Regions from separate parts of the Micromonospora mangrovi genome, predicted to be linked through region 2. Evidence: predicted binding sites of a transcription regulator. Region 2 holds the regulator's gene; each other region holds the start of a gene.
The links. Region 2 encodes HrcA, which represses chaperone genes, less so after heat shock. Its sites were predicted from a motif close to GGTTNGCACNCTCNNNNNGAGNGTGCNAACC; they were not measured.

Region 1: a site for HrcA is predicted at 1,694-1,724, ahead of groL (chaperonin GroEL). Genes of this name have one in related genera too.
Region 3: a site for HrcA is predicted at 2,240-2,270, ahead of groES (co-chaperone GroES). Genes of this name have one in related genera too.

What each region holds. Positions count from the first base shown of each region.
Region 1 is NZ_CP159342.1:5,812,624-5,815,898, reverse strand. Features, by position in the region: gene groL (chaperonin GroEL) at 1-1,492, opposite strand, end outside; gene ABUL08_RS26295 (hypothetical protein) at 1,772-2,872, opposite strand; gene ABUL08_RS26290 (cold-shock protein) at 2,985-3,188, opposite strand.
Region 2 is NZ_CP159342.1:69,410-72,684, forward strand. Features, by position in the region: gene hemW (radical SAM family heme chaperone HemW) at 1-98, shown strand, start outside; gene ABUL08_RS00315 (DUF4870 domain-containing protein) at 142-750, opposite strand; gene hrcA (heat-inducible transcriptional repressor HrcA) at 948-1,970, shown strand; gene dnaJ (molecular chaperone DnaJ) at 2,044-3,189, shown strand; gene ABUL08_RS00330 (16S rRNA (uracil(1498)-N(3))-methyltransferase) at 3,191-3,275, shown strand, end outside.
Region 3 is NZ_CP159342.1:6,150,520-6,153,794, reverse strand. Features, by position in the region: gene groL (chaperonin GroEL) at 82-1,722, opposite strand; gene groES (co-chaperone GroES) at 1,793-2,107, opposite strand; gene ABUL08_RS27930 (THUMP-like domain-containing protein) at 2,413-3,275, shown strand, end outside.

The DNA of each region.
Region 1 (3,275 bases), 990 kb from region 2:
TCACCTTGGCCGGGTCGATGATGCCCGCGGCCAGCAGGTCGACGTACTCGCCGCTGGCGGCGTTGAGGCCGTGCCCGGCGTCCAGGTTGCGGACGCGCTCGACGACGACGCCACCCTCGAGGCCGGCGTTGACGGCGATCTGCCGCAGCGGGGCGTCCAGCGCGATCTTGACGATCTGCGCGCCGGTCGCCTCGTCGCCGGTCAGGTCCAGCTTGTCGAAGGCGGTCTTGCCGGCCTGCACCAGCGCGACGCCACCACCCGGGACGATGCCCTCCTCGACGGCGGCCTTCGCGTTGCGAACGGCGTCCTCGATGCGGTGCTTGCGCTCCTTGAGCTCGACCTCGGTGGCCGCGCCGACCTTGATCACCGCGACACCGCCGGCCAGCTTGGCCAGGCGCTCCTGCAGCTTCTCGCGGTCGTAGTCGGAGTCGCTCTTGTCGATCTCGGCCCGGATCTGGTTGACCCGGCCCTGGATCTGCTCGGCGTCACCGGCACCGTCGACGATGGTGGTCTCGTCCTTGGTCACCACGACCTTGCGGGCGCGGCCCAGCATGTCGAGGGTGACGGCGTCCAGCTTGAGGCCGACCTCCTCGCTGATGACCTGACCACCGGTGAGGATGGCGATGTCGGCGAGCATGGCCTTGCGGCGGTCACCGAAGCCCGGCGCCTTGACGGCGACGGACTTGAAGGTGCCCCGGACCTTGTTGACGACCAGGGTGGCCAGGGCCTCGCCCTCGATGTCCTCGGAGATGATCAGCAGCGGCTTGCCGGACTGCATGACCTTCTCGAGGATCGGGAGCAGGTCCTTCACCGACGAGATCTTGCTGTTGACGATCAGGAGGTAGGGGTCGTCGAAGACGGCCTCCATGCGCTCCGGGTCGGTCATGAAGTACGCGGAGATGTAGCCCTTGTCGAAGCGCATACCCTCGGTGAGCTCAAGCTCCAGGCCGAAGGTGTTGCTCTCCTCGACGGTGATGACGCCTTCCTTGCCGACCTTGTCCATCGCCTCGGCGATGATCTCGCCGACGGTGTTGTCACCGGCCGAGATGGAGGCGGTGGAGGCGATCTGCTCCTTGGTCTCCACGTCCTTGGCGAGCTTGAGCAGCTCCTCCGAGACGCTGGCGACGGCAGCCTCGATGCCCCGCTTCAGGGCCATCGGGTTGGCGCCGGCGGCCACGTTGCGCAGGCCCTCACGGACCAGGGCCTGGGCCAGGACGGTCGCCGTCGTCGTGCCGTCACCGGCAACGTCGTCGGTCTTCTTGGCGACCTCCTTGACCAGCTCAGCGCCGATCTTCTCGTACGGGTCCTCGAGCTCGATCTCCTTGGCGATGCTCACACCATCGTTGGTGATGGTGGGGGCACCCCACTTCTTCTCGAGCACGACGTTGCGGCCCTTGGGGCCGAGCGTCACCTTCACGGCGTCGGCGAGCTGGTTCATGCCCCGCTCGAGGCCGCGGCGCGCCTCTTCGTCGAACGCGATCATCTTGGCCATACGGCGTTGTCCTCCTGGACACTCACGGGCCACCCGAGTGTTGTGCCCCGGATGGGCCGCCTGGTGTACGCACCTTGGGGACGTCGCCACCTGGCGACGACGACGTCCTCCTCGGTCGGGCCGGACAGCCCGCGACGACCGGCCATGTGCCACCCGGGCGCCATCGAGACGCCCGCGCGGCCGTGGCCCTACCGCCCCGACCATTGGCACTCACGGTATGCGAGTGCCAATGACAGGTTTAGCACTCTCCCTTGCCGAGTGCAAGCACGATGGCCCGGGTCAGCCGAGTTCCGCGGCCAGTCGGGCGGCGTTCACCGGGCCCTCGTACGCCCGCTGCTCGGCGTACGTGAGGACCAGACCGGCGAGCTGCACCAGGCTGGCCGGGACCGCCAGCACGGCCGCCAGGACGGAGACCCCGACCGCGCCGGCCGCCGTGCCCGGCGAGTCCAACGGGTGCTGGCCGAACGGGAGCTGACCGACCGCCTCCAGCACGAAGCCCAGCAGGCCACCGAGGACGATCGCCGCGGCGACCACCGCGAGCCGACCGAGGACCGGGCCGAACCGCTGGTGCAGGATCCGGACGGAGCGACCGACCGGGTTCTGCCGCTCGAAGAGATAGACCGGGCCGACCAGGGCGAGCGCGAAGGCCGCATAGATCCCCGGGAGGACGCAGAAGCAGACGCCGACCGTGATCAGCAGCGCGGTCACCAACGACCAGCCCCAGAGCCCGAGGGCGCGGCGCAGCCCGTACCGGAGGGCCGCCCCGGTGCCGGCCGGCTCGCCGGCCGCCTGCCGGGTGACCACCCAGGTGCCCGCGGCCCACCCCAGGTTCTGCACCAGGCCGAGCAGCAGGCCGGCGACGAGCACCGTGACATAGAAGGTGAGCATCTCCCGGAGGTAGCCCTCCGGCAGGATCGGTGCGCCGTCCGCCCCGGTCGTCGGCTCGCCGGTCGGCGCGAGGGCCAGGCCGAGCACGGAGACCACCGCGCCGGGCACCGCCTGGGTGAGCAGCACGATCGGCAGCAGCGACCGCCAGCCGCGCCGCAGCGCGCCGCCGAGCCGCGAGAACCAGCCGCCGATCCCGGCGTGCGGGGGCGTGACCAGCGGGTCCGCCGGGTCCCAGCCCGCCCCGGCGGGAGGCCAGGCGTACGCCTGGCCGGGCATCGGCGGTGAACCGGGGTACGCCGGCCAGCCCCACCCCGGCGTCGGGGCCGGGTACGCCGCACCGGGCTGCCCGCCCGACGGGGCGTACCCCTGGTGGTCGGGCTGCGGGAGGGCGGCCGGATCCGCGGCCGGTGGCGGGGGCGACGTCGGGTCGGCCGGCAGGCCGGCACCGGACGGCCCCGGCTCGGCGGGACCCGACGGGGGCTGGTCGGACATGGACCCTCCTCAGCAGCGATGGCTGGAACGGCTCATGATCTTCCCCGGTGCGCACCCGCACCGCAGCCCCGGATCCCCCGGGTGGAGACGCCGCCGGACGGGCGGCGCCGGATCAGGCGATGACGCGGACGTGGTCGGCCTGCGGGCCCTTCTGCCCCTGGGTGATCTCGAACTCGACCCGCTGGCCGTCGTCCAGTGCCTTGTAGCCGTCCATCTCGATCGCGGAGAAGTGGACGAACACGTCCTGCCCGCCGTCGACGGCGATGAAGCCGTAACCCTTTTCCGAGTTGAACCACTTCACGGTGCCCTGTGCCACGGTGCACTTCCTCACTCTGCGCGGCGTTCCACCTGCTCGGACGCGCGCCGGGGCCGCGACCGGATCACCGTTTCGGCGATCGGCGAC
Region 2 (3,275 bases):
GCCTGCTGGCCCCGCCGGAGTACGCGGCGGGGCGGGCGGTGCTCACCCTGCGCGGGCGGCTGCTGGCCGACGCGGTGGTCCGCGACCTGCTGCCCTGACCAGCGGAGGACCCGGCCGACCCGTGGGCCGGCCGGGTCGGGGTCACTTGATGAAGCTGGCGGACATCGGGTAGCGGTAGGGCTGACCCTCGTTGGCCTTCATGCCGGCGATGATCCCGAACAGGATCTGGATCACCACGACCGCGATGCTGGGCAGGAAGAGCAGGCACCAGCTCACGAAGAGCAGCACGAACGCGATGATCGACCAGAGGATCTGGAAGTTCAGCGCGGCCAGGGCGTGCGCCCGGACGGTCGGCGACTGCTGACCGCGGGCCAGGTAGGCGACGAGCGGGGCGACGAAGCCCAGCGGACCGAAGCTGATCAGCGCGCCGGCGGCCCCGCCGAAGTGCGCGACCAGCGCCCAGGTCTTGTCGTCGTTGTTGGCGTAGCCGCCGGTGGGGGCGCCGTACGCCCCGCCGGTGGGGTAGCCGGCGCCCGGCGGCGGGTAGCCGCCCGGCGGGGGGTAGCCACCCGACGGCGGCTGACCGCCGGGCGGCGGATAGCCACCGGGCGGGGGATAGCCACCGCCGCCCGGTGCCCCGGACAGTGGTGCGGTGGGCGGCTCCGACGAGCCGTACGGTGCCGACGGCGGGGTCGGGTCCGGCTGGGCGCCCGGGTCCCCCGCTCCGGGCGGGCGAGGTGGTTCAGTCATGGACGTCACGGTAGGGGTCGGGTGCAACACGGCACCAGAGCGACACCGCCCGGGATGTCCGGCTGATCGGCTCTGGTGCGCCGGCTGCCGGGGTGCCGCACCGGAGGTGCGTCGCTGATCATCGCGTCGGTGGGGGCGCCGACGTAGACTGGCACTCGCTACAGTCGAGTGCCAGGCGTGCGTCAGGAGGTGGGGAGATGGGTCTCGACGACCGCAAGCTCGCCGTGCTGCGCGCGATCGTCGAGGACTACGTCGCCACCCAGGAACCGGTGGGGAGCAGGGCCCTGGTCGAGCGCCACCAGCTGGGGGTCTCCCCGGCGACCGTCCGCAACGACATGGCGGTGCTGGAGGAGGAGGGCTACATCCGCCAGCCGCACACCAGTGCCGGCCGGGTGCCCACCGACCGCGGCTACCGGCTCTTCGTCGATCGGCTGTCCCGGGTCAAGCCGCTCAGCCCGGCCGAGCGCCGGGCCATCGAGCGCTTCCTGGTCGGCGCCGTCGACCTGGACGACGTGGTGCACCGCACGGTCCGCCTGCTGGCCCAACTCACCCGCCAGGTCGCCGTCGTGCAGTACCCGTCGCTGGCCCGCTCCTCGGTCCGCCACCTGGAGCTGGTGCCGATCTCCACCACCCGGCTGATGCTGGTCATGATCGCCGACACCGGGCGGGTCGAGCAGCGGCTGGTCGAGCTGCCCGCGCCGACCCCCGCCGAAGACGTCACCGACCTGCGCCGGCTGGTCAACGAGAAGCTCGTCGGCAGCCGGCTGTCGGAGACGCCGCCGCTGGTCCAGGCGCTGGTCGACGAGGCCGCGCCGCACCTGCGCGGGGCGATGACCACCCTGTCGACCGTGCTGCTGGAGACGCTCGTCGAGCGGCACGAGGAGCGCATCGCGCTGGCCGGCACCGCCAACCTGACCCGGGGCGGCCTGCTCGACTTCCAGGGCTCCCTGCGTCCGATCCTGGAGGCGCTGGAGGAGGAGGTGGTGATGCTCAAGCTGATCGGTGAGGCGGAGTCGACCACCACCCGGGTGCTGATCGGCGACGAGAACGAGATCGACAACCTGCGGGCCGCCTCCGTGGTCAGCACCGGATACGGCCCCGGCTCGACCGCGCTCGGCGGTCTGGGCGTGTTGGGTCCGACACGGATGGACTACCCCGGCACCATCGCCACGGTGCGGGCCGTGGCACGCTACGTGGGCGAGCTGCTGGCCCAGAACTGACCAGTCAGGGCCGACGGCCGGCTCCGGCCGACGACCGGCGCAACGCGAGACGAACATGAGGACACGGAACGCAGTGGCCAGGGACTACTACGGCATTCTCGGTGTGAGCCGGGAGGCCTCCGACGACGAGATCAAGCGCGCCTACCGCAAGCTGGCGCGGCAGTTCCACCCGGATGTCAATCCGGACCCGGAGGCACAGGAGAAGTTCAAGGACATCAACGCCGCGTACGAGGTTCTCTCGGACGACCGGAAGCGGCAGATCGTCGACCTGGGCGGCGACCCGCTCGCCCCGGGCGGCGGGGGTGCCGGTGGGCCCGGCGGTCCCGGTGGGGCGGGGCCGTTCGTCGGCTTCCAGGACATCATGGACGCCTTCTTCGGCGGGGCGGCCGGCGGCGCCCGGGGCCCCCGTCCGCGGACCCGTCCGGGCGCGGACGCGATCCTGCGGCTGGAGCTGGACCTGCACGAGACCGCGTTCGGCGTCGAGGCGCCGATCACCGTCGACACCGCCGTGCTCTGCACCACCTGTTCCGGCGCGGGCACCGCGGCCGGCACCCACCTGGCCACCTGTGAGGCGTGCGGCGGCCGGGGTGAGGTGCAGTCGGTGCAGCGGACCTTCCTCGGTCAGGTGGTCTCCGCCCGGCCCTGCACGGTCTGCCAGGGCTACGGCACCACCATCCCGCACCCCTGCCCGACCTGCGCCGGTGACGGGCGGGTCCGGACCCGCCGCTCGCTGACCGTCAAGATCCCGGCCGGGGTCGAGGACGGCATGCGGATCCGGCTGGCCCAGCAGGGTGAGGTGGGCCCGGGCGGCGGCACGGCCGGCGACCTCTACGTCGAGATCCACGAGCGGCCGCACGACGTCTACTCCCGTAAGGGCGACGACCTGCACTGCCGGGTCACCGTGCCGATGACCGCCGCCGCGCTCGGCACCCGGCTGACCATCAAGACCCTCGACAGCGAGGAGACGGTCGACGTCAAGGCCGGCACCCAGCCGGGCAGCACGCTGCGGCTGCGTGCCCGCGGGGTGCCGCACCTGCGCGGCACCGGCCGGGGTGACCTCTATGTCCACCTGGACGTGCGCACCCCGACGAAGCTCGACGCCGACCAGGAGAAGATGCTGCGCGACTTCGCCAAGACCCGGGGCGAGGAGGTCGCCGAGCTGACCAAGCAGGGCGGCTTCTTCTCCCGGATGCGCGACGCCTTCAACGGGCACCCCTGAGGTGTCGGCGCCGCTGTTCCTGGTCGAGGCGCTGCCCACCGGTGACACGCTGACCCTGGACGGTCCCGAGGGGCACCACGCCGCCG
Region 3 (3,275 bases), 650 kb from region 2:
GTCAGCGTTCCGTAATCAGATACGGATCAGGGCACACCGCCGAGGTGGCGGTGTGCCCTGATGATGCCGTCCGGCGTCGGGTCAGAAGCCCGGGCCGTGCTGGTGGCCGTGACCGTGGCCGTGGCCACCGGCGGCGGCCGGCTCGGCCTTCTCCGGCTTGTCCACCACGAGGCTCTCGGTGGTGAGCAGCAGGCCGGCGATCGAGGCGGCGTTGGTTACCGCGTTGCGGGTCACCTTCACCGGGTCGATGATGCCGGACTTCACCAGGTCGACGTACTCGCCCTTGGCGGCGTCGAGGCCGGTGCCCCACTCCTTGCCGGCGACCTTCTGCACCACGACGTAGCCGTCGTGACCGGCGTTCTGGGCGATCCACCGCAGCGGCTCGACCAGCGCCTTGCGTACGACCGAGACACCGGTCTTCTCGTCACCGGTGAAGCCCAGGTCGTCGTCGAGCACCGACAGGATCTGGACCAGCGCGGCACCGCCGCCGGGGACCGTACCCTCCTCGACCGCGGCCTTGGTCGCGGCGATGGCGTCCTCGATGCGGTGCTTGCGCTCCTTCATCTCGACCTCGGTCGCCGCGCCCACCTTGATGACCGCGATGCCGCCGGAGAGCTTCGCCAGCCGCTCGGCCAGCTTCTCCCGGTCCCAGTCGGAATCCGAGGCCTCGATCTCCTTGCGGATCTGCGCGACCCGGTCGGTGACCTCGGCGGCCTGGCCGCCACCGTCGACGATGGTCGTGTTCTCCTTGTCGACCACGACGCGACGGGCGGTGCCCAGCACCTCCAGGCCGACCTGGTCGAGCTTGTAGCCCAGCTCGGGAGCGACCAGCTCGGCGCCGGTCAGGATCGCCATGTCCTGGAGCATCGCCTTGCGGCGGTCGCCGAAGCCGGGGGCCTTGACCGCGCAGACCTTGAGGGTCTTACGGATCGAGTTGACCACCAGGGTCGACAGCGCCTGGCCGTCGACGTCCTCGGCGACGATCAGCAGCGGCTTGCTGTTCTGGAGGACCTTCTCCAGCAGCGGCAGCAGCTCCTCGATCGCCGAGATCTTCTGCGTGGTGATGAGGATGTACGGGTCCTCGAGGACCGACTCCTGCGACTCCAGGTCGGTGACGAAGTTCGGGGAGATGAAGCCCTTGTCGAACTGCATCCCCTCGGTCACGTCGAGCTCCGTGGTGAGCGCGGAGCCCTCCTCGACGGTGATGACACCGTCCCGGCCGACCTTCTCCATCGCCTCGGCGATCAGCTCGCCGATGGTGGCGTCCTGCGCGGAGATCGTCGCGACGTGCGCGATCGACTCCTTGTCGGCGACCTCGACGGCCCGGCCGAGCAGCGCCTCGGAGACCTTGGCGGCCGCCGCGTCGATGCCGCGCTTGAGGCCGGACGGGCTGGCGCCCGCGGTCACGTTGCGCAGGCCCTCGCGGACCATCGCCTGGGCCAGCACGGTCGCGGTGGTGGTCCCGTCGCCGGCGACGTCGTTGGTCTTCGTCGCCACCTCCTTGACCAGCTGCGCGCCGAGGTTCTCGTACGGGTTGGTGAGCTCGATCTCCTTGGCGATGGTCACACCATCGTTGGTGATCGTCGGCGCACCGAATTTCTTGTCCAGGACGACGTTGCGCCCGCGCGGGCCGAGGGTGACCTTGACCGTGTCCGCGAGGGCGTTGACACCGTGCTCGAGCAGGTGTCGGGCGTCGTCCGAGAAGCTCAGGATCTTCGCCATGAATGTCCCTTCGAAGCGACGCTGCCCCGGCCCGGCGAGCCGGACCGGGGCAACGACACTGATCGGTTGCTTACTTCTCGATGACCGCGAGGACGTCGCGGGCGGAGAGCACCAGGTACTCCTCGCCGGCGTACTTGACCTCGGTGCCGCCGTACTTCGAGTAGAGGACGGTGTCGCCGACCTTGACGTCGATCGGCACGCGGTTGCCCTTGTCGTCGATCCGGCCCGGGCCGACAGCGAGGACGGTGCCCTCCTGCGGCTTCTCCTTGGCGGTGTCGGGGATCACGATGCCCGACGCCGTGGTGGTCTCAGCCTCGTTCGCCTGGACCACGATGCGGTCCTCGAGCGGCTTGATCGCAACCTTGGTCGCGGTAGTCACGGGCATACCCTCCTGGGGTACTTGGTTTCGTTGCCGAACGGCGAGCCGAACGGCGTCAATCTGCCACATGCCACCGGGCGGGGCCGTCGTCGCGGGTGCCGGTCCGCCTGGCGTTCAGCGCCCGGACCGAAGCCCGGAAGCTGGCACCCTCGATGGGAGAGTGCTAATCGCAGGTTATGCCTCGGCTAGCACTCCGTCAAGGAGAGTGCCAACGCATCACCCGTCGTGTCGCGCTCGCCCCGCCCCGACGGCGAGGTGCCGGCGCCCCGGCCGGTGCCGGGCGCTCCGGACCGGGTCGGGAGAATGAGCGCGTGGACCTGGATCAGCTCGCCGCCCTGCGTACCCCCGAGGGGTCGGCCGCGCTCGCGACGGCCGCCGGGCTGGCCGGCGGCGACCCGCTGGCCGCGGCGGCCCGGCTCCGCGCCACCGGGATGCCGGCGGAGCTGGCCGCCGCCGCGCTCACCCAGGCGGAGCTGCGCCGCCGCGCGGTCGGCAAGTTCGGGGCGGACGCGGCCGGGATGTTCCTCACCCGCGCCGGGCTGGAGCAGGCCACCCGCCGGGTGGTCGCCGACCGGCGGGCCGCCCGGCTGCGGGCGGCCGGCGTGCGGACCCTGGCCGACCTGGGCTGCGGCCTCGGCGCGGACGCGCTGGCCGCCGCCCGCGCCGGCATCCGGGTGTACGCGGTGGAGGCCGACCCGACCACCGCCGCGATGGCCGCCGCGAACGCCGACGCCGCCGGGCTGGCCGACCTGTGCACCGTGGAGTGCGGCGACGCGACCGCGTTCGACGTGACCCGGGTCGAGGCGGTCTTCTGCGATCCGGCGCGCCGGAAGGCCGGCACCGGGCGACGGATCTTCGACCCGAAGTCCTACTCGCCGCCGTGGGACTTCGTCACCGGTCTCGCCGAACGGGTCCCGTACACGGTGGTGAAGGTGGCGCCGGGGCTGGACCACGCGCTGATCCCGGCCGGGGCCGAGGCGGAGTGGGTCAGCGTCGACGGCGACCTGGTCGAGGCCGCGCTCTGGTGCGGTCGCCTCGCCGAGCTGCGCCGCCGCGCCACCCTGCTGCGCGAGAAGGAGCGCCCCCCGGCCGACGCCTCCGCCCCGAGCACCGGCGCCGGTCACCAACTCACCGGCGACGGGAACGCCGAGGCCGCCGTCGGGCCGGTCCGCCG